DNA from 3 places in the Exiguobacterium sp. E17S genome. Region 1 is predicted to be linked to each of the others. Evidence: a T-box and tRNA genes for the amino acid it is inferred to sense, from the RefSeq annotation. Region 1 holds a T-box; the other regions hold tRNA genes.

Evidence for each region. A T-box is a leader RNA that pairs with one kind of tRNA and senses whether it is charged. The one in region 1 lies ahead of argS (arginine--tRNA ligase), so its partner is inferred to be a tRNA-Arg.
Region 2: it encodes a tRNA-Arg, which carries the amino acid that the T-box ahead of argS (arginine--tRNA ligase) is inferred to sense. The anticodon was not compared.
Region 3: it encodes a tRNA-Arg, which carries the amino acid that the T-box ahead of argS (arginine--tRNA ligase) is inferred to sense. The anticodon was not compared.

Annotation. Positions count from the first base shown of each region.
Region 1 covers NZ_JBYLRU010000004.1:40,926-47,283, reverse strand. Annotated here, with positions in the region: gene trhO (oxygen-dependent tRNA uridine(34) hydroxylase TrhO) at 1-668, shown strand, start outside; gene AC3B4V_RS12625 (alpha/beta hydrolase) at 727-1,509, opposite strand; gene AC3B4V_RS12620 (GGDEF domain-containing protein) at 1,525-3,201, opposite strand; T-box leader at 3,331-3,548, shown strand; gene argS (arginine--tRNA ligase) at 3,609-5,291, shown strand; gene AC3B4V_RS12610 (hypothetical protein) at 5,322-5,927, shown strand; gene AC3B4V_RS12605 (metallophosphoesterase family protein) at 5,990-6,358, opposite strand, start outside.
Region 2 covers NZ_JBYLRU010000001.1:1,251,169-1,257,526, forward strand. Annotated here, with positions in the region: gene clpX (ATP-dependent protease ATP-binding subunit ClpX) at 1-702, opposite strand, end outside; gene tig (trigger factor) at 937-2,229, opposite strand; gene AC3B4V_RS06520 (hypothetical protein) at 2,340-3,323, opposite strand; gene AC3B4V_RS06525 (hypothetical protein) at 3,352-3,876, opposite strand; tRNA gene AC3B4V_RS06530 (tRNA-Arg) at 3,979-4,052, opposite strand; gene AC3B4V_RS06535 (metallophosphoesterase family protein) at 4,126-4,635, opposite strand; gene AC3B4V_RS06540 (XTP/dITP diphosphatase) at 4,641-5,234, opposite strand; gene rph (ribonuclease PH) at 5,231-5,986, opposite strand; gene racE (glutamate racemase) at 5,987-6,358, opposite strand, start outside.
Region 3 covers NZ_JBYLRU010000001.1:1,496,883-1,503,240, reverse strand. Annotated here, with positions in the region: gene rapZ (RNase adapter RapZ) at 1-323, shown strand, start outside; gene AC3B4V_RS07785 (gluconeogenesis factor YvcK family protein) at 323-1,321, shown strand; gene whiA (DNA-binding protein WhiA) at 1,318-2,274, shown strand; gene AC3B4V_RS07775 (hypothetical protein) at 2,357-2,593, shown strand; partial or broken gene clpP (ATP-dependent Clp endopeptidase proteolytic subunit ClpP) at 2,706-3,290, opposite strand; tRNA gene AC3B4V_RS07765 (tRNA-Arg) at 3,473-3,548, opposite strand; gene AC3B4V_RS07760 (RNA polymerase factor sigma-54) at 3,703-4,845, shown strand; gene AC3B4V_RS07755 (glutaredoxin family protein) at 4,836-5,096, shown strand; gene AC3B4V_RS07750 (sugar-binding transcriptional regulator) at 5,212-6,261, shown strand; gene gap (type I glyceraldehyde-3-phosphate dehydrogenase) at 6,293-6,358, shown strand, end outside.

The DNA.
Region 1 (6,358 bases):
CCTTCAAAAAGACGTTCGTCCGTTACAAAAAAGAACTCGTCACATGGCGTTTTGAGGATGAATTCAACGTACCAGAAGAACACGCTGCGTATCTTGAACCAGCAGAGTGGAAAGAAATGATGAAACAAGATGATGTCGTCATTCTCGATGTACGCAACAACTATGAATACGACCTCGGACACTTCAAGAATGCTGTAAAAGTCGATGTCGAGGCTTCACGGGAATTCCCGGAGTGGCTTGACGAGAACGAGCATTTGTTTGAAGGAAAAAAGGTTCTCACATACTGTACGGGTGGTGTTCGTTGTGAAAAATTCACGGCGTACTTCCGTAAACGGCAACAGAGTGATGATATCTTCCACCTAAAAGGCGGAGTCGTCATGTACGGAAAAGATGAACAGACGCAAGGAGAAGACTGGGAAGGCGAACTATACGTCTTTGATGAGCGTGTACAAGTTCCTGTCAATGCCGTCAATCCTTCTGTCGTCTCAGAATGTTACTACTGTGGAAAACCGGAGACGCGCTACGTTAATTGTGCAAACCCGGAATGTAATCGACAGCACTTCTGCTGTGAAGAATGCGAACCAAAAGTCATGCGTTCGTGTTCCGATGAATGCCGGGAGCATCCGCGCAACCGTTATGAAAAAGAGCAACAAGAAGAATTAGTATAAGGCACGCGTAAAAAGCCGGAAGATTTCTTTAGTAGAAATCGCCCGGCTTTTTGTGTATTCACGAGGAAGGAAACAAGTAACGTAAAATATCCGGTAAACGCTCGGCCCAGGCCGTTTCATGATGGATTGCTTCCGGAATGATCGTATAGCGACTTTGAGTAAGTTTCTGTTCGACCGCTCGCGCTAAGACATCATTTGTGTGTAAATAATCTGTCTCCGTCATCGGGCCACTCACTTCTTTTGTCCCGACATCCATATAACAGCGATGGGCAGCAGACAGAGACGGACTACGCTCGATGAATTCAAGGAGTGAGGAGAAGTTTGCCCATCCGGCCGTCGACAGGGCAGCGACGCGCGTGATGACTTCCGGATACGCGAATAATCCATAGAGCGAGATGACGCCACCCATCGAGCTGCCGATCATCGTCGTATCGTCAGGGCGTGTCGCGTAGTTGGCATCAATGTATGGTTTTAACTCGCGGATGATCCAGTCCATGTAGACCTTACCGTTTCCGCCGATTGATTTCCGGTGCGAAGGATAAGCAGTCCGCATCAATAAAGCTTCATCACTCCAAGGAGCGTAGTCGTCATAACGGTCCATGCCGTCTTCTGGACTGTCGATCGCGACGACCATTGCCGGAATCTGTGTCTGTTGTAGCGCAAGATGAATCTCCCAGCCTTTTCCGAACGAGGCGGTTTCTCCACTGAAGGCGTTTTGTCCATCGTGCATATAAATCACTGGTAACGCTTCAGAAGGATCTAAATGGGGTGGCCGATGAATCCGAATCGTCCGGTGAGTTTGTGATGTCGGTAGCGTCATTTCAATTTCCGTAATCGACAATAGAGTCACGACCTTTCAAAGATTTGCATAATGCGCGGTACAATTGCGTCCATTGTGTTTTCCGCCGACATAGAGTGCATGGTCGGCTTGACGGAGTGATTCTTCGAACGTCCGTTGATATCTTTCCTCCACTGTATCAATTCCGAGGCTGACGGTTAAGGACAGTCGGTGACCATCGACGAGGAAGGGACGATCCATGACCGCATGGCGGACCGTCTCGGCAATCTGGATAGCAGCCTCTTGACTACCATTTCGCAACAGAAGTACGAATTCCTCCCCGCCATAACGAGCAGCAAAGACATCATCATATTGTAATTGGATCGCCTGGATACGTCGACCGAGTTCACGAAGGACGAGATCGCCTACTTTATGACCGTACGTATCATTGACACGTTTGAAATGATCGATATCGAACAGGATCACGGAGAGCGGATAGCAGTCAGCGGCAAATTCCTGCCGACCGTGTTCATAAAAAGCCCGACTATTCGGTAATTCGGTCAAGGCATCGGTCCGACTTTCCGTATAGAGTTGGACCGTTTCACGTGAGCGTTCTAAGACGCGACAAAAGATACGGAGCAAACGAGATAATTCGTCGGCATTTGTCGCATCATAGGCGTCTGCGACTTGATGGAATAGGATGATCGAAACATCGACCTCGCCGCTCGTAATCGAAGGAATCGCTAGCATCGAGTGACGATCGACAGGCAATCCGATCTGAATATCGTTTCCCCAGTCGCAACGCAGCCCATAGATGATCGGGGTATGCAAATCGTCGGCTGACAAGGAATGAAACAGTGGTAACACGTCAATCGGTTGTTTCGTCCGGATGTTATAGATGACTTGTTTCCGCTGTTGTTGAATTGAGATCCAACCTTCAGAAAACGGCAATAGATGCGGTAAATCGAGGAGCAACGAATCGATCGTCTCGCGCTCGAAGCGGGAAATCAACAAGTGTTCCTTCGCATCATCAAATCGCTTGGCATTATCGTTTGCTTCAAGGGAGTCACCACGCTCTTGCAACAGACGTTTGAACAAAAAGAGAATCAAAGCGGAAACTGTAGCCGCGACGAGCGGACTTTCATCGTAGAACCAGATTCCAAGTAGAGCACTTAACATGCTGATTCCGTAGACGAGGGACTGAAGCTTTACGAGACGTTGCCAATCGTATTTCAAGTAGAGGAAGCGATTGACGAATAGACATTGGAAGTAAGAGACAAGGAAGACGGTGATCAAAAAGCCGATGAAAGGAATCAAGGCTTTCGTATACGTAAAGTTTGAGCCGATTGGTCCGCTGAGCGCATAATACGCAAAGACCGGAAGCGAGATGTAGATTAAATCGAACAAGGCGTTGATCGGGTAGAGATAAACGAAACGTTTCCAACGAATCGCTTTTCGATGAGACAAGAATTGAAAGACGAGAATACCGACTTGGCTTAAAATCAAGGCGTACGTTAAACCGTAATTGAGGAATAAAAATAAGATGATGCCTTCTTGGAATGTATAGTAAATGCCACCACGACGGACATTATCGAACTGAAACAGGAGCACAAGTCCGAATAAATAAAGAGTGTTGACGATGGAGACGGAAGGATGGAAGGTTGGTGGATGAACGATGCCGATCACTAATAATGTCAAGGCGACGAGACCGAAGACGATCCAGCTCGTCCGGGCTACATGTTGGTAGTAGCGCATGAAACATCCCTCCCCCTGAGAAGTATCTTTTATTCCTATACCCGAATTGTGGAAATTTTGATAAGCCATTTACCAAAAAAATAAGGTTGAGAGAAAAGAAAGAATTGCGTATAATGTGAAAGATATCGAATACAGTCGATGATGAAGAGAGTAACGGTTGATATTCGTCAACTAGCGAATCAGGGAATGGTGGAAGCCTGAGGACGAACCGGTCGTGAAACGCACTTCTGAGACGCTGCCCGATTCCTGATGGAAAAGGCGTAGCCGGGGGAACCCCGTTATCCCCGAACAAGGTGGGTGTCGAGTGACACCAAGAAGAGTGGTACCGCGGTCATTCCGTCTCTTTGCGCGTGGCGCAAGGGGCGTTTTTTATTGCCAAAAAATCAGTGAATCAGGAGGAAATAAAGATGAGTTATAAAGCGCAGTATGCAGAAGTATTACATCACGTCATGGAAGGTGCCTTATCGGTTGAACAAATCGAACAACTGATCGAGCAACCGAAACATGAAGATCATGGAGATCTGGCATTCCCATGTTTCATGCTCGCGAAAGCATTCCGTAAAGCACCGAACATGATTGCTTCGGAGCTCGCAGAAAAAATTGACGCGCCGTTGTTCTCGAACGTTCAAGCTGTTGGTCCTTACATCAACGTCTTCTTGAACCGGGAAGTCGTCTCGCAAGAAATCGTCAACCAAGTCCTGACGGAGCAAGAGGCGTTCGGATCAAGTGAAGCGAATGGAAAAACGATCGTCACTGATTTTTCATCACCAAACATCGCGAAACCATTCTCGATGGGGCACTTGCGTTCGACGGTCATCGGGAACGCGCTCAACCAAATCTCACGTAAAAAAGGGTACGACGTCGTCGGTGTCAATCACTTAGGGGACTGGGGAACACAGTTCGGGAAATTGATGGTGGCTTACACGATGTGGGGTGAGGAAGAAGCGGTCCGTGCAGAACCAATCAAGGAATTGTTGAAATTATACGTCCGGTTCCACGAAGAAGCGGAAACAAATCCGGCACTTGAGGACGAAGGACGTCTCTGGTTCAAAAAACTCGAACAAGGTGATGAGCAGGCGACGACGCTTTGGACGTGGTTCCGTGAAGTCTCACTCGTTGAGTTCAACCGTGTCTATGAGATGCTCGGTGTTAAATTCGATAGTTTGAACGGAGAAGCCTTCTACAACGATAAGATGCAACACGTCATCGATTTGCTCGAAGAAAAAGATCTCCTCGTCGAATCAGAAGGGGCAATGGTCGTCGACCTCGAAGCAGAAGGTATGCCACCTGCCTTGATTAAAAAGAAAGATGGCGCAACGCTTTATGCGACACGTGACTTAGCAGCTGCTGTCTATCGTCTCGAAACGTACCGCTTTGAGCAAGCGTTCTACGTCGTCGGTGGGGAACAAGCGCTTCACTTCAAGCAATTGTTCGCAGTCTTGAAGAAACTTGGATTTGAGAACGTCGACGGAATGCACCATGTGCCGTTCGGTCTGATCATGAAGGACGGAAAGAAAATGTCGACGCGTAAAGGTCGGATCGTCTTACTTGAAGAAGTACTACAAGAAGCGATCGACGTCGCGAAGCAAAACATCGCGGAAAAAAATCCGAACTTAGCGAATGCCGAAGCAACGGCTCGTCAAGTCGGTGTCGGCGCCGTCATCTTCCACGACTTGAAGAACGAGCGGATGAATAACATCGAGTTCGACCTTGAGCAGATGTTGAAATTCGAAGGTGAAACAGGACCGTATGTCCAGTACACGAATGCCCGTGCGCACTCGTTGCTCCGTAAAGGTGGCTATGATGGCACACCATTCGCTGGTAGTGCCGATGATCATGCATGGGGTGTCGTCTCGATGCTGAACCAATTCTCGACGGTCATTGATCGCGCGTTCACACGTCGTGAGCCGTCAATCATCAGCCGTTACGTCTTAGATCTTGCACAAAGCTTCAATAAATACTACGGACACGTCCGTGTTCTCGAAGATGACGCAGCAAAACAATCGCGTCTTGCACTCGTCAAGTCGGTCACGATCGTCTTGACAGAGGGTCTTCGTTTGCTTGGTGTCGGCGCTCCAGAAGAAATGTAAGACCAATCCACGAATAAGAAGAGGTAGATTATGAAGACTGAGACGAAAGAACGATTACAGCAAGCTGCTTCACAGATGAAGCAGGAGCCTTTGGCAGAAACGGTCGCCTTTATGGCTGATTTTCACGGGAAAGTCGCTGCTTGGTTACCGGGAGAGTCTGTCGATTTCGTTCACGATTTCGTGACGGCGCCGGAAGCCGATTTGATTGCTCCGATTGAAGGAGACGCATTACGGACGAAAGACAATTTTGAATTCTTCATGCGTAAGAAACAGACACGGAAAAAACTGGGTGAACTGTTGACGCTTTGGAAGTCAGCACGTACGACAGAGACGTTGAGTCAAATCGATGCGATCGGATTGAAAAAATGGCTCGCTCGTAATGAATTCCGTTCGGAAGACAAACCATGGGATTATTTGAACCGTCTGCATGTTCTGCTATTCCTTGATTTGATGACGACGATCATCGATGATCATCGATTGACGAGTCTGCATGAGCAACTTGTCGGTACGACACCAGTCCCGACGAGCTTCGTACGTCGTCAAGGGGATGTCCGTCAAGTCATCGAAACATTCGCGGAAGAGACGAACTTCACACAAGTAGATGTCGTCAAGGCATCGCTTGTCCGTTATCTCTGATCAATAAGATACACGAACAAAAGCCGTCGAGCCCTGTGCCCGACGGCTTTTGTCGTATCTTCTTACTTCGCCTGATAGAACACAATCGTTTGTTGCTCTGAATCGTAAAGACACCATTCTCGTTCGAACATGACGGGACCTAGATTGACGGCATACCGTCCTCCTTTGATGGATAAAGTTTGACCTAGTGGGCTCGGTTTGGCGATGCCATTTCGAAACAAACCTCTGATATGACTATGACCAAAAAAGAGTAACGGTTCGCGTTGTTGTGACAGGTCGGGTAGAAAATCCCGCGACCAACTGAGTTGATCTCCATGAATCAATAACGCCCCTTCGATCCGTTGTTTTCGAGGGCAATCGCGTAATGCATCGATGACAGGAGATAGATGTGGTGGAACGAGCGACAGGATGCGTTCTTCTTGATTACCAAG
Region 2 (6,358 bases), on a different contig from region 1:
TTGGATGAATTCTTGATGTGGGTGTTTCCGTCCACCTTGTGGCGGTACACTCGCAACCGTTCCTTCCAAAATCTTCAGCAAGGCTTGTTGGACACCCTCACCAGATACGTCACGTGTAATCGACGGGTTTTCTGATTTACGAGCAATCTTATCGATCTCATCAATGTAGATGATTCCTTTTTCAGCCTTCTCGACATCGTAATCCGCAGCTTGGATGAGTTTCAATAAGATGTTCTCGACGTCTTCACCGACATAACCGGCTTCCGTCAAACTTGTTGCATCTGCAATCGCAAACGGTACGTTCAAGATACGTGCCATCGTTTGGGCAAGAAGTGTCTTACCGCTACCTGTTGGTCCAATCATGACGATGTTCGATTTTGAGAGCTCGACATCATCTGCGCGACCACCAGCATTGATTCGTTTGTAGTGATTGTACATCGCTACAGACAACGATTTCTTCGCTTTCTCTTGACCGATGACATAATCGTCAAGTGTCGTACGAATTTCATGCGGTTTCGGAACATTCTTCAGCTCGACTTCTTCTTCAGTACCGAGTTCTTCCTCTACGATTTCATTGCAGAGTTCGATACACTCGTCGCAAATGTAAACGCCAGGTCCAGCAACAAGTTTGCGTACTTGTTCTTGTGTCTTTCCACAGAAAGAACATTTTAGCTGACCTTTTTCTTCGTTAAATTTAAACATAAAGGTCCACCCCTTTAACGTGGAAATTGTATGGACGCCTGTAGCATCCCGTCTCACGTTTTACTATTTATGATTGTAGCATGAACAAGGAAAGTCTTTCAAATCCTGGACGAACGATTTACAGTTTGATGTTCTGAACCAAGGATCGTTTGTCCTTGTTTGACCTATCGTACAAAAAAATCGACTCCAAGACCAGAAATTGGGCTTGAAGTCGATCGAAAACCATGAAATGGCTTATTTTGCTTTTGCGTTGTCGACGAGAACATCGATAGCTTTACGGAATTGAAGATCGCCTTTAAGCGTTTCAAGACCACCTTGTGGTGCAAGCATCGTTTCAAGTTGATCTGCAGGGATGTTGTAGAGTTCTGACATTGATTGAAGTTCAGCTTGAGTTTCCTCATCTGTTACTTCGATTTTTTCGTCAGCAACGATTTGCTTGAGGACGAGACGTGCTTTAACGCGCTCTTCCGCTTGCTCTTTCATTTCAGAACGCATTGCCTCTTCTGTCGTTCCAGTCAACTGGAAGTACATGTTGAGGTCGATGCCTTGTGATTGAATACGTTGTGTGAACTCTTGAACCATACGCTCGACTTCGTTTTCGACCATGACTTCTGGAAGATCAACTGTCGCATTTTTCGTAGCCGCTTCGACTAACTCATCGCGCATTGAAGCATCAGCTTCTTGTTTGCGTGTGTTTTCGAGACGCGTACGGATTTTTGTTTTCAACTCGTCGAGTGAAGAAACTTCTTCATCCATTTCTTTTGCGAACTCATCTGTCAATTCAGGGAGCTCTTGTGCTTTAACTTCGTGGATCGTTACTTTGAATGTAACTGGTTTTCCAGCGAGTGATGCTTCGTGGTATTCCTCTGGGAATGTCACTTCAAGATCTTTTTGCTCGCCAGTTTTTAAACCGACCATTTGCTCTTCGAATCCAGGAATGAAGTTTCCAGAACCGATGACGAGTGAGTAGTTCTCAGCAGTTCCGCCGTCGAATTGGTTTTCCCCATCGAAACCTGCGAAGTCGAATACGACTGTATCGCCATTCTCGATGACGCCATCTTCTTTAACGACGAGTTCTGCACCGCGTTCTTGTAATGTTTTGAGTTCAGCGTCGACGTCTTCGTCAGTAACGTTCGTTTCAACTGCTGTGTACTCAAGACCTTTGTACTCACCGAGTGTAGCTTCTGGCTCGATGACGAACGTGATTTTGAATTCGACTGGCTTGCCTTTTTCGAGTGTTTCAACGTCGATGTTCTCAAGCGCGATTGGCTCGATTCCTGATTCGACGACTGCACCTTCGATTGTGTCCTTGTAAAGGATATCGAGTGCATCTTGGTATAGTGCTTCTTCACCGTACATTTTGTTGAACATTGCGCGTGGCATTTTTCCTTTACGGAAACCAGGTGTGTTCAAAGTCTTAACGACTTTCTTGAACGCTTGGTCTACCGCTTTATCAAATGCTTCAGCAGGCGCTTCATACGTGAGGACGCCGAGGCTACCTGATTGTTTTTCCCATTTTGCAGTCATGCTGAGTCCCTCCAAAATTGTCAATTAGCGTACATGTGTGTACAACAAGTCACATTATAGCACAATCGTTCTGACGATTACCACTGTTGAACGAATCGTTTCCAGATGTCTCAATCGAAGTAAATCTGCTCGAATGCGATGACTTCTGGATAAAGGATATGTGCCGCTCGATATAACCGCTTCGCCAGCGGACTGAGGATACGTTCAGGTTCTTCACGTTCAAATGTCAGACCTGCGAGTTCTTCGCATGCTGCGAGCCACTTCTCCATGTCTGATCCGATTCGTTCTCGTTCTTCAAGATGAATCAGTTGATCTGATCGCAAGACGAGCAACGCTCGGAACGGATCCATTCGCTCTAACGTATGCATCGATGCCAGTAACGCTTGTTGCTCCTGTTGATGTACCAGCAGGATTTCTTCTAAATCTTCGCGTGACGAGATCGTCCAGTCTACATCTACGTGTGGCACATGAATGCTTACCGGATATGACACGTGATCAAGCACGCTTCCTAATAACTGATCAATGACGAGTAGACTTTGATGTTCTGTCTCTTGCGCCTGAAGATATTTCTGGGTGATATATGCAATGAGCTCAGATGTCCGTTCGAATTCCATACCGGTCAATTGGCGCATTTGTTCGACCCAACTGCCATGTCGCAACACATGCATCAATTCCGTTGCTGATGTTACCTCACGCTGCGCAACAGGATTGTTTTGAACTGCCGGCTTTTGTTCGCGAACACGCATCTGTTGTTTGATTTCATCTAATCGAAGCGCGAGCCCATAAGGCAGATACGGTGATGCCGAGCGCAAAGCGAGTTTCATCGGATAACGTTCTCCGAGTTCATAAAGAAAGAGTGCGAGCACTTGCTCGACACCCTCGACTTCAAGAAATCGTTCTGCCACTGTTTCAAATCGTTCACGGTCATGCATTAAGAGTGGTTGAATGACATAGAGCCGGTGTAAGACATCTTCTCCTGTCAATTGGTCAGTCTCTAATTCCATAATCAATTGTTCTTGTTTAGAAGCGGGCAAACGAAGAATCCGCGCTCGTTCTACTTCTAGTTCATGTTCCATCCAGCGCGATGTCCCCATATTCCGGCACTCCTTCATGTTCAACTTCTTATTTCGTAAATGGATTGAGTAAAGACGTCCAGTTCGTGATCGCTTCTTGAAGTTGTCCCGCCTGTTCGATTCCTAATCGATTCAATGTATCTAATGAGACGTCAGCTTCAAGTAATCGAGCGATGTCTTCCGATTGATTCACGTACTGCTCGAGTTTTGCACTTAAATTCTGCAATTCTTGCGGCGGATTTTCAAGTCCCGCTAATCGTTGATCGATTTGATCCAGTTCTTGATTGAACTGATCAATCGTTCCGTTTTCCTTCAACTTTTCGATTTGTTGATCAAGTGCTTGTTCAGGGTTCGCGGATTCACGCGCTGTCGTAGCCGCCTCATTCAAGGAAGCCGACAAATCTGACGTGACTTGCGCTGTATCTTTCGCAATGCCTTGAAGTTCTCCAGCGTAATCGACACTATTTTTTACATCGTTGACTTGTTGTTTTGCATCGTCGACTGTATTTGAAATCTCACTACATCCAGCAAGAAACGTACTTAGCACGAGGACTGCTCCAACTTTCTTCCACATAGCATTCATCCCTTTCGAGTTCATGATACCTTAATTATAATCGAAAATCGGAATAAAAAAAAGAGACCACCCTCGTAAGGGCAGTCTCTATTTTAATTATAGCGTCCCAAGAGGGATTCGAACCCCCGACCGACGGCTTAGAAGGCCGTTGCTCTATCCTGCTGAGCTATTGGGACGTGTCAACACGAATAAACTATACTAGAACAATTCTTTCGTGTCAATCACATTACAAACATTGCATTTATTTTATTACAAAAATGTTCCGTCCAGATGCAGGGCATTCACTCGATCGCCATTCACATCGAGAAAATCGACAGAATAACGGTTTTGATCCACTTCAAGAATCGCATACGTCTTGTCTGGTCGATGACGTGGCATCCGGATTGAACCTGGATTGATGAATAACACGCCGTCCCGATATTCAGCCTTCGCAACATGGGAATGACCATATAAGACGATGTCCGCCTGCTTTTCCTTCGCATGATGCTGCAAGACATCTAGACTGTATTTGACGTCCTGACGATGTCCGTGGACACAAAGGATGGTACGACCATCCATTTCCGACATGACTTCTTCCGGAAAATCGTGTCCGTAATCGCAATTTCCTCGGACAACACGATATGGATATAATGATTCGATGTCGCGCGTCAATTGGGAGTCCCCACAATGAAATGCCAAATCCACGTCTTGGTGACGTTCGAATATCGTAAGCAGTTCTTGTTCTAGTCCATGGCTATCACTAACGATCAACGCTCTCATCTTCATCACACTCCTAAGAAAGTAGTTAAGTCCTGTTCGAGCTTGCGCAATGCATTGCCACGATGACTAATCATCGCTTTTTCTTCTTTCGTCAACTCAGCAGCCGTCTGTCCGCTTGCCGTGACGAACAATGGATCATAACCGAAACCGTTCGAACCCGCCGCTTCAAAACCGATTCGCCCTTCCATCGTTCCACGAACCGTCAATGTCTCGCCTGTTGGTTTCGCTAGCGCGAGGACACAAACGAAGCGCGCTGTCCGCTCTTCCTCCGGAACACTTTTTAACTTTTCAAGTAGTAGAGCGTTATTCGCCGCATCCGACTTTTCAAGACCCGCGAAGCGTGCCGAGTAGACACCTGGAGCGCCATCTAAAGCATCGACTTCAAGACCTGAATCATCAGCAAGTACTGCGTGACCAAAGTAGGCGGCAGCCTCTGTTGCTTTTAAAAGTGCATTCTCCTCGAATGTCTCACCTGTTTCATCCGTTTCCGGAGCATCGGCGTGATCGAGTAACGACTCGACCGTATAACCGAGACGACCCAGCATGCTTTCAAGTTCCTTCACTTTACCTGCATTGTGTGTTGCGACGATGACCTTCATCTATGTTCCCCCACTTCTTCTCCTACATACCACCAAGAGACACCGAGTGCCTCACGGCCAGCATCAATCAGTTCCTTAATTCCTTTTTCCCCAAGTTCGAGCATTTCGAGCATCTCTTGACGGGAAAATGTCGACTCTTCCCCTGTCGCCTGCATTTCGACGATTTTCCCCGACGAGGTCATGACGAGATTGAAGTCGACTTCCGCCGCAGCGTCCTCTTCATAGCATAGATCGAGCAAGACATTCGACTCGACGATTCCAACCGAGATGGCTGCGATGCCCTCTTTAATCGGTGTATCTGTCAGTTTTCCCGCTTGAATCAATTGATCGACTGCTCGGACGAGTGCCAAAAAACCACCAGTGATCGATGCCGTTCGTGTGCCGCCATCTGCCTGAATAACGTCACAATCGATCCAGATCGTTCGTTCCCCGAGCTTCTCTAAATCAACGACGGCCCGAAGCGAGCGGCTGATCAGACGTTGGATTTCCATCGTCCGTCCCGTCTGCTTGCCACGGACGGCTTCTCGTGCGGTCCGCTGAGCCGTCGCACGTGGTAACATCGAATATTCCGCATTGATCCAGCCCTGGCGTTTACCGCGAAGGAACGGTGGCACCTTCTCCTCGACGGTCGCCGTACAGAGGACTTTCGTATCGCCCAGTTCAATCAAGACAGAACCTTCTGCGTGTTTATTGACATCAATCGATAATTGAATAGGACGGAGATGGTCCGCCGTTCGTTGGTCTATCCGCATTTAATCTTCCTCCGTTCCAAGCACGATGCGCTCCGCATGGATGGTCTGATCGAGCCAGTCCGTCGCAATCTGATCAAATGAGCGGATATCGCCTGTCGCATAATAACGATGTTCCGGAATTTGTGTCACATCTGCTGAAATCGTATTGTAATCAAGTAGTGCTGCTACCTCGAGCGCTGTCTCGTCTCCTGAAGAGATTAGCTGGACGCCTGGTCCGATGACCCGTCCAATCACATCTGCTAGGAGCGGGTAATGAGTGCACCCGAGGATCAATGTATCCATATCGTAATTCATCAATGGTCGTAATGTATTGGCAACGACACGTTCAACGTACGCACCGTCTGTCTGCATCGACTCGACGAGCGGGACGAA
Region 3 (6,358 bases), on a different contig from region 1:
TCGTCTTTGACCTGCGCTTCTTACCGAATCCGTTCTACATTCCAGAGCTGCGTCCAAAGACGGGACTCGACGAGGAAGTCGCGTCATACGTCATGCAATGGCCGGAAGCGAAGCTGTTCTATAAAAAACTCGTCGACTTGCTCGAGTTCCTGATTCCACAATACGAGCGGGAAGGGAAGTCGCAACTCGTCATCGCCCTCGGTTGTACAGGCGGGAAACATCGCTCGATTACGTTCGCGGAAGCGATCAGTAAAGAATTTGCGACGCAGTATCACATCGAGACGAATCATCGGGATTATGTGCATGCGAAGGAGGAGAAGTGATGAAATGGGAACGTAAAGTCGTCGCCATCGGTGGCGGGACAGGACTCTCGACGCTTCTTCGTGGACTCAAGCATTATCCGCTCGACATCACAGCCATCGTCACGGTCGCCGATGACGGGGGCAGTTCTGGTCGTCTGCGGACGGAATTCAACATGTTACCGCCGGGCGATATCCGAAACGTCATCGTCTCCTTATCGAAGTCGGAGACGTTGATGGACCGAATCATGCAGTACCGGTTCGAGACCGGGGAAGGATTACACGGGCATTCGCTCGGAAACCTGATGCTGACAGCAGCGACTCAGCTTTGTAATGGTTCGTTCGTCGAAGCGATTGGCGTCATGGGACAACTGTTGAACGCAGAAGGAAAAGTCTATCCGGCGACAGAACGGACGATCACGTTATGTGCCGAGTTCGAGGACGGAACGATCGTCAAAGGTGAGTCGTTGATCCCGAAGGTCGGTAAGAAGATCGAACGGATTTTCCTCGAGGAACAAGACGTCCGTCCGGTACCAGAAGCGATCCAGGCGATTCTTGATGCCGATGTCATCGTCCTTGGTCCGGGTAGTCTCTATACGAGTATCATCCCGAACGTTCTGATTGATGAGATCCGGGAAGCGATCCAACAATCACTAGCTCCGGTCGTCTATATTTGTAACGTCATGACACAACCCGGTGAGACGACGGCGTTCACAGCGAATGAACATTTAGCGGCACTGGAACGCTTCCTCGGACAAGGCGTCGTTGATACGATCATCGTCAACAACGAATCGATCGATGCGAGTTATCTGAAGAAATACCAGAAGGATCACGCTGACATCGTCACCTATAATGAAAAACAATTCGAGCTCGCCGGCGTTGAAGTGCTAGCAGACGATATCGTCGATTACAATCATCACTTCATCCGTCATGACTCAGATGCCGTCGCTAGCCTCGTCATGCGAAAAGTGTTGTCGATTCGACGGATGCGTCAACTCGAAGGAAAGGAGGAGCTGACATGAGCTTTGCCTCAGAAGTCAAAAAAGAATTAACGCAGATTCCGATCACCGATCACGAGATGAAGGCGGAACTCGCGGCACTCGCTCGGATGAACGGTGCGATCTCGTTCGGTCTCGGACGTGGTCTGACACTCGATATCTCGACCGAGAATGCCTCGATTGCCCGTCGGATTTACTCATTGCTGAAAAAAGCATACGGAGTCCATCTTGATCTGCTCGTGCGGAAGAAAATGCGTCTGAAAAAGAATAACGTCTACATCGTCCGCGTCAAACAACAGGCGGATAAGATTTTGCAAGACCTCGGAATCCTCGGAGAGGGGTTCACGATGATTCGTTCAATCAGTGATACGATCCTTAACGATGAACGAAAAGCACGGGCGTATTTACGAGGGGCGTTCCTCGCCGGGGGTTCGCTCAACAATCCGGCGACGTCGTCGTATCACTTGGAGATCTTCAGCCTATATGAAGAACATAATGCAGCGCTCCGTGGTCTATCGAACGTCTTTGATTTGAACGCGAAAGCGATCGAACGGAAAAAGGGACACATCCTCTACATCAAGGAGAGCGAGAAGATTTCCGATTTCCTCAAGCTCGTTGATGCGACACAATCGATGCTGCGGTTCGAGGACGTCCGGATCTTAAAAGATATGCGTAACTCGGTCAACCGTCTCGTCAACTGTGAGACAGCGAACCTCAACAAGACGGTCGGTGCGGCATTACGTCAAGTTGAGAACATCAAGTTTCTTGAGCGGACGGTCGGACTCGATGTCTTACCGGATAAGTTGAAGGAGATCGCGATCTTGCGCGTGACACATCAAGACGTCACGTTACAAGAGCTCGGGGAGATGGTCGAAAGCGGCTCCATCTCAAAATCAGGGATCAATCACCGGTTGCGGAAGATTGATCAAATCGCTGAAAAAGTACGGAATGGAGAGTCGATGACAGGGGCCTTATAAGAGGGTCGCTTGCGGGATGAACCATAGTCTACTATAATATATAGTCGATGCAACTAAATGTTCGAATTAAGGAGTTTTTGAAATGGCTAACGAAAAGAAACGTATTTCGCTGACAGTCGATGCGAAGTTTGATGAAGTGTTAACAAAAAAAGCGAAATCAATCGGTGTACCGAAAAGCACACTCGTTGCGTTCGCAACATCTTTATTCCTGAAACAATTACAAGCAGAAGAAGAGCTTTCGCCACATGCGAACGCGATCTACTCGCTGATTCGTGAAAACCACGATATCGTTTCAGACATCACAGACTTGATCGACTGATCATCGACCTCTCGTTCTATAAGGAACGGGAGGTTTTTTTGTATGCAACGATAAACGACAAGACTTTATGGATACAAAAAAAGTGCCTCCCGAAGGAGACACTCTGGATGACTTATGCACGTTCCATGACGCGGTCGATGAGACCATAATCAGCAGCAGCTTGCGCTGACATGAAGTTGTCACGCTCTGTATCGCGTTCGATGACTTCAAGTGGTTGTCCTGTGTTTTCAGCCATGATTTTGTTGAGGTGCTCACGCATTTTGATGATACGCTCCGCATGGATTTTGATATCCGATGCTTGACCTTGTGTACCACCGAGTGGTTGGTGGATCATGATTTCAGCGTTTGGTAACGCGAAACGTTTTCCTTTTGCGCCTGCTTGGAGCAAGAACGCACCCATCGATGCAGCCATACCGATACAAATCGTTGAGACTTGTGGCTTGATGAAGTTCATTGTATCGTAAATCGCCATACCGGCAGTGATTGAACCACCTGGGCTGTTGATGTAAAGCGAGATTTCTTTATCTGGATCTTCTGCTGCTAAGAAAAGAAGTTGGGCAACGACTGAGTTGGCGACGTTGTCGTCAATCGCGCTCCCGAGAAGAATGATGCGGTCTTTTAGCAAACGTGAGTAGATATCGTAAGCACGTTCCCCGCGGTTTGTTTGTTCGATGACTGTTGGAATTAACATAGTCTTTGCCTCCTTATAGTTGGTATGTAGCTTCCTATTCGACTTATCCTTATCATAATCCTTTGGTCAATATTGGTCAAAAGATACGATGCGACTTTTAGGTATTTTTCCATTACAAGGGCAAATGAAACATATCAATATAGAAAAAAGGCAACGCCATTGCTGGCATTGCCTTGTGGTTGAATAAATGGTACACCCGGAGAGATTCGAACTCCCGACACCTGGTACCGGAAACCAGTGCTCTATCCCCTGAGCTACGGGTGCATCTGATGTACTGAACAATTAATAGTATAGCGACATTTTTTCAGAAAAGCAATAGGGAAGGATGACTTTTCTTTTCCTGAGCGGTTCGAGAAAGGTTCAGAGCATGTTTTTTAAAACGTTTCTTCTATAATAAGAAGTGGAGGAGGGGGAATCGATGGATCAACGCCAGGAACAGACGCAACAGATGACATTATCGGCGTCACAACAATATCAGTTACATGTACTTGAGCAACCAGCAGCTGAGCTCGAGGAGGAATGGCGACGGTTGAAACGACGGTTGCATCGTCATTACCCGAATCAGGTTTCGCTAGAGGTCGAGCAGATGGCAGGACATTTGGCATCCTATGAAGACAAGCTTCTTGCACAAATACGTTTAGAATCAGTCAGACAGGAAATAGGATATATGGCGGAACAACTCATCGTGTATTTAGAAGCGGACGGTTTATTGCGGACATCGGACGAGCAGCTCGCTGCATCCTTCTCGACCGATGTCGCAACGATTACAGAAGCACGGACACTCTTACAACAATGTGAACCAGTCGGCATCGCTGCCCGCTCGGAGCGCGAGTGCCAATGGTTACAGGCGATCGAGCTAGACGACGCGGAATTGATCGGACTGACGGATCGGCTACGACATGAACCGGCGAGTCAGGTATTCGCGCAGTTCAGTGAACAGGATCGAGCGCGGTTGCGAAAACGATTGACGCGGCTGAGCCGGACACCGGATCTTCCTAAAGAAGAACAATCGGTTATGGCAGAAGCACGGATTCACCTGTTAGATGGAAAACTTCAAATCGACTGGATGACACTCGACACGGATCAGACGTGGCTCGGATTAAAAGAGGCAACGCCTTTTTTGCGCGCGTACGAACGACGTCGCGTCACGATGCAAGCCATCCTCTCGGTTTTGCTTAAGCGACAAGAACGCTGGTTCAAGGGAGAACTGCATCTCGAGCCACTGACGAAAAAACAAGTCGCTGAGGCAACGGGACATCATCCGTCAACGATTGGTCGAGCGATTGCTGCGAAGTATGTCGAGACGGTCCATGGTCTCGTTGCTTTAGAAGACTTGTTCGTCTCACGGACGACAAGCGGAGATTCGAGTTTTTTGATTAAACGGCGGATCGCCGAATACATTCAACACAGCAATCGTCCGTTAAGTGATCAGCAATTGACGGATCGTCTGCAAGCAGACGGTCTGACAGTCGCAAGGCGGACGGTCGCGAAGTACCGGGCAGCGCTTGGTTTAACGAAAAAAACGATGCAGCAAAGGAAGGCGCAATCAGAATGGGATTAAAACGACACAGACACTTAACACTCTATTCACGTCCGGGATGTACGCTATGTGAAGAGGCCGCCATCTTACTCGACTTCGTACTCGATGAGTTTCCGGAATGGACGTTCGAGGAAGTCAACATTGATCAGGATGAAGCGCTCAGTCTACGGTTCTTATACGAGATTCCGGTCGTCATGCATGATGAGGAAATCTGGAGTTATGGCAAATTCGAGACGGAAACGATAAGAAACCGCTTACTTCAAAAAACTTGAGAAACGAGACTTGCAAGGCGAGAAATGGACTGTTATGATAACGGTGTACCAAGTGGGACACGTTATGACATGCGGGACAGAAAGCGTCCAGCTACTTGAGAGGAGAGGGAAATACATGATTCGGCAGTTAGTCCAGATCCAAAAACGAATCGTGCCTGATCTGATCGAAGAAATGCAGACACGCTACGACATCCTTCATTACGTACGACTGATGCAACCGATCGGACGACGTACACTTGCGACAAGCCTTGGCTTGACGGAACGCGTCTTACGGCGGGAAGTCGACTTCTTGAAGCAGCAAGACCTCCTAGAGGTTGCGACGCAAGGAATGTCCTTGACGGATGAAGGACGAAACGTTCTTCGCAGCATGCACAGCATCATGGGAGAACTCGCAGGGATCTCAGACATGGCGAAAGCCTTGAAAGAGAGACTCGGAGTACGGGACGTCGTCATCGTACCGGGTGATTCCGATGAGACCTTCTGGGTACAACGAGACATGGGGCGGGCGACCGTCGCACGACTCAAACGAGAGCTTTCTTCAGACCATCACAATACGATCGCTGTCACAGGCGGTACGACGATGGCTTCCGTCGCGGCGATGATGTCGCCAGATAAGGAACACCGTCCGATGACGTTCGTTCCGGCACGCGGAGGACTGGGAGAAACGCTCGAACTACAAGCGAACACAGTATGCTCACGGATGGCGTCACGCGCTCAAAGTGATTATCATCTGCTTCACATCCCGGACATGGTCAGCACAGAGACGTTCGTCAAGATGATCGAAGAGCCGAGCATAAAAAATGTGCTTCAAATGATTAAAGGTGCTTCAATCGTGGTACATGGAATTGGTGAGGCGAAAACGATGGCAAAACGTCGTCGCGCGTCTGAGGATCTCCTGACCCGACTGGAACATGAACAGGCAGTAGCGGAAGCATTCGGATATTACTTCGACCGAGACGGGAACATCGTGCACCGGGTCAAGACGGTTGGTCTTCAACTGGCTGACTTGAAGCAAGTCGAACACGTCATCGTCGTCGCAGGTGGTCATTCGAAGGCAGAAGCGATCAACGCCTATGTCAAACAGTCGCCGGACATCATCCTGATTACGGATGAAGGCGCAGCAGCTTCGATTTTGAAGGGTAACCCCCTTTTGAATAATAGATAACTCGCTTTACATTAAAAGGAGGAAAATTATCATGGCAGTAAAAGTTGGTATTAACGGATTTGGACGTATCGGACGTTTGGCACTTCGTCAAATTCTT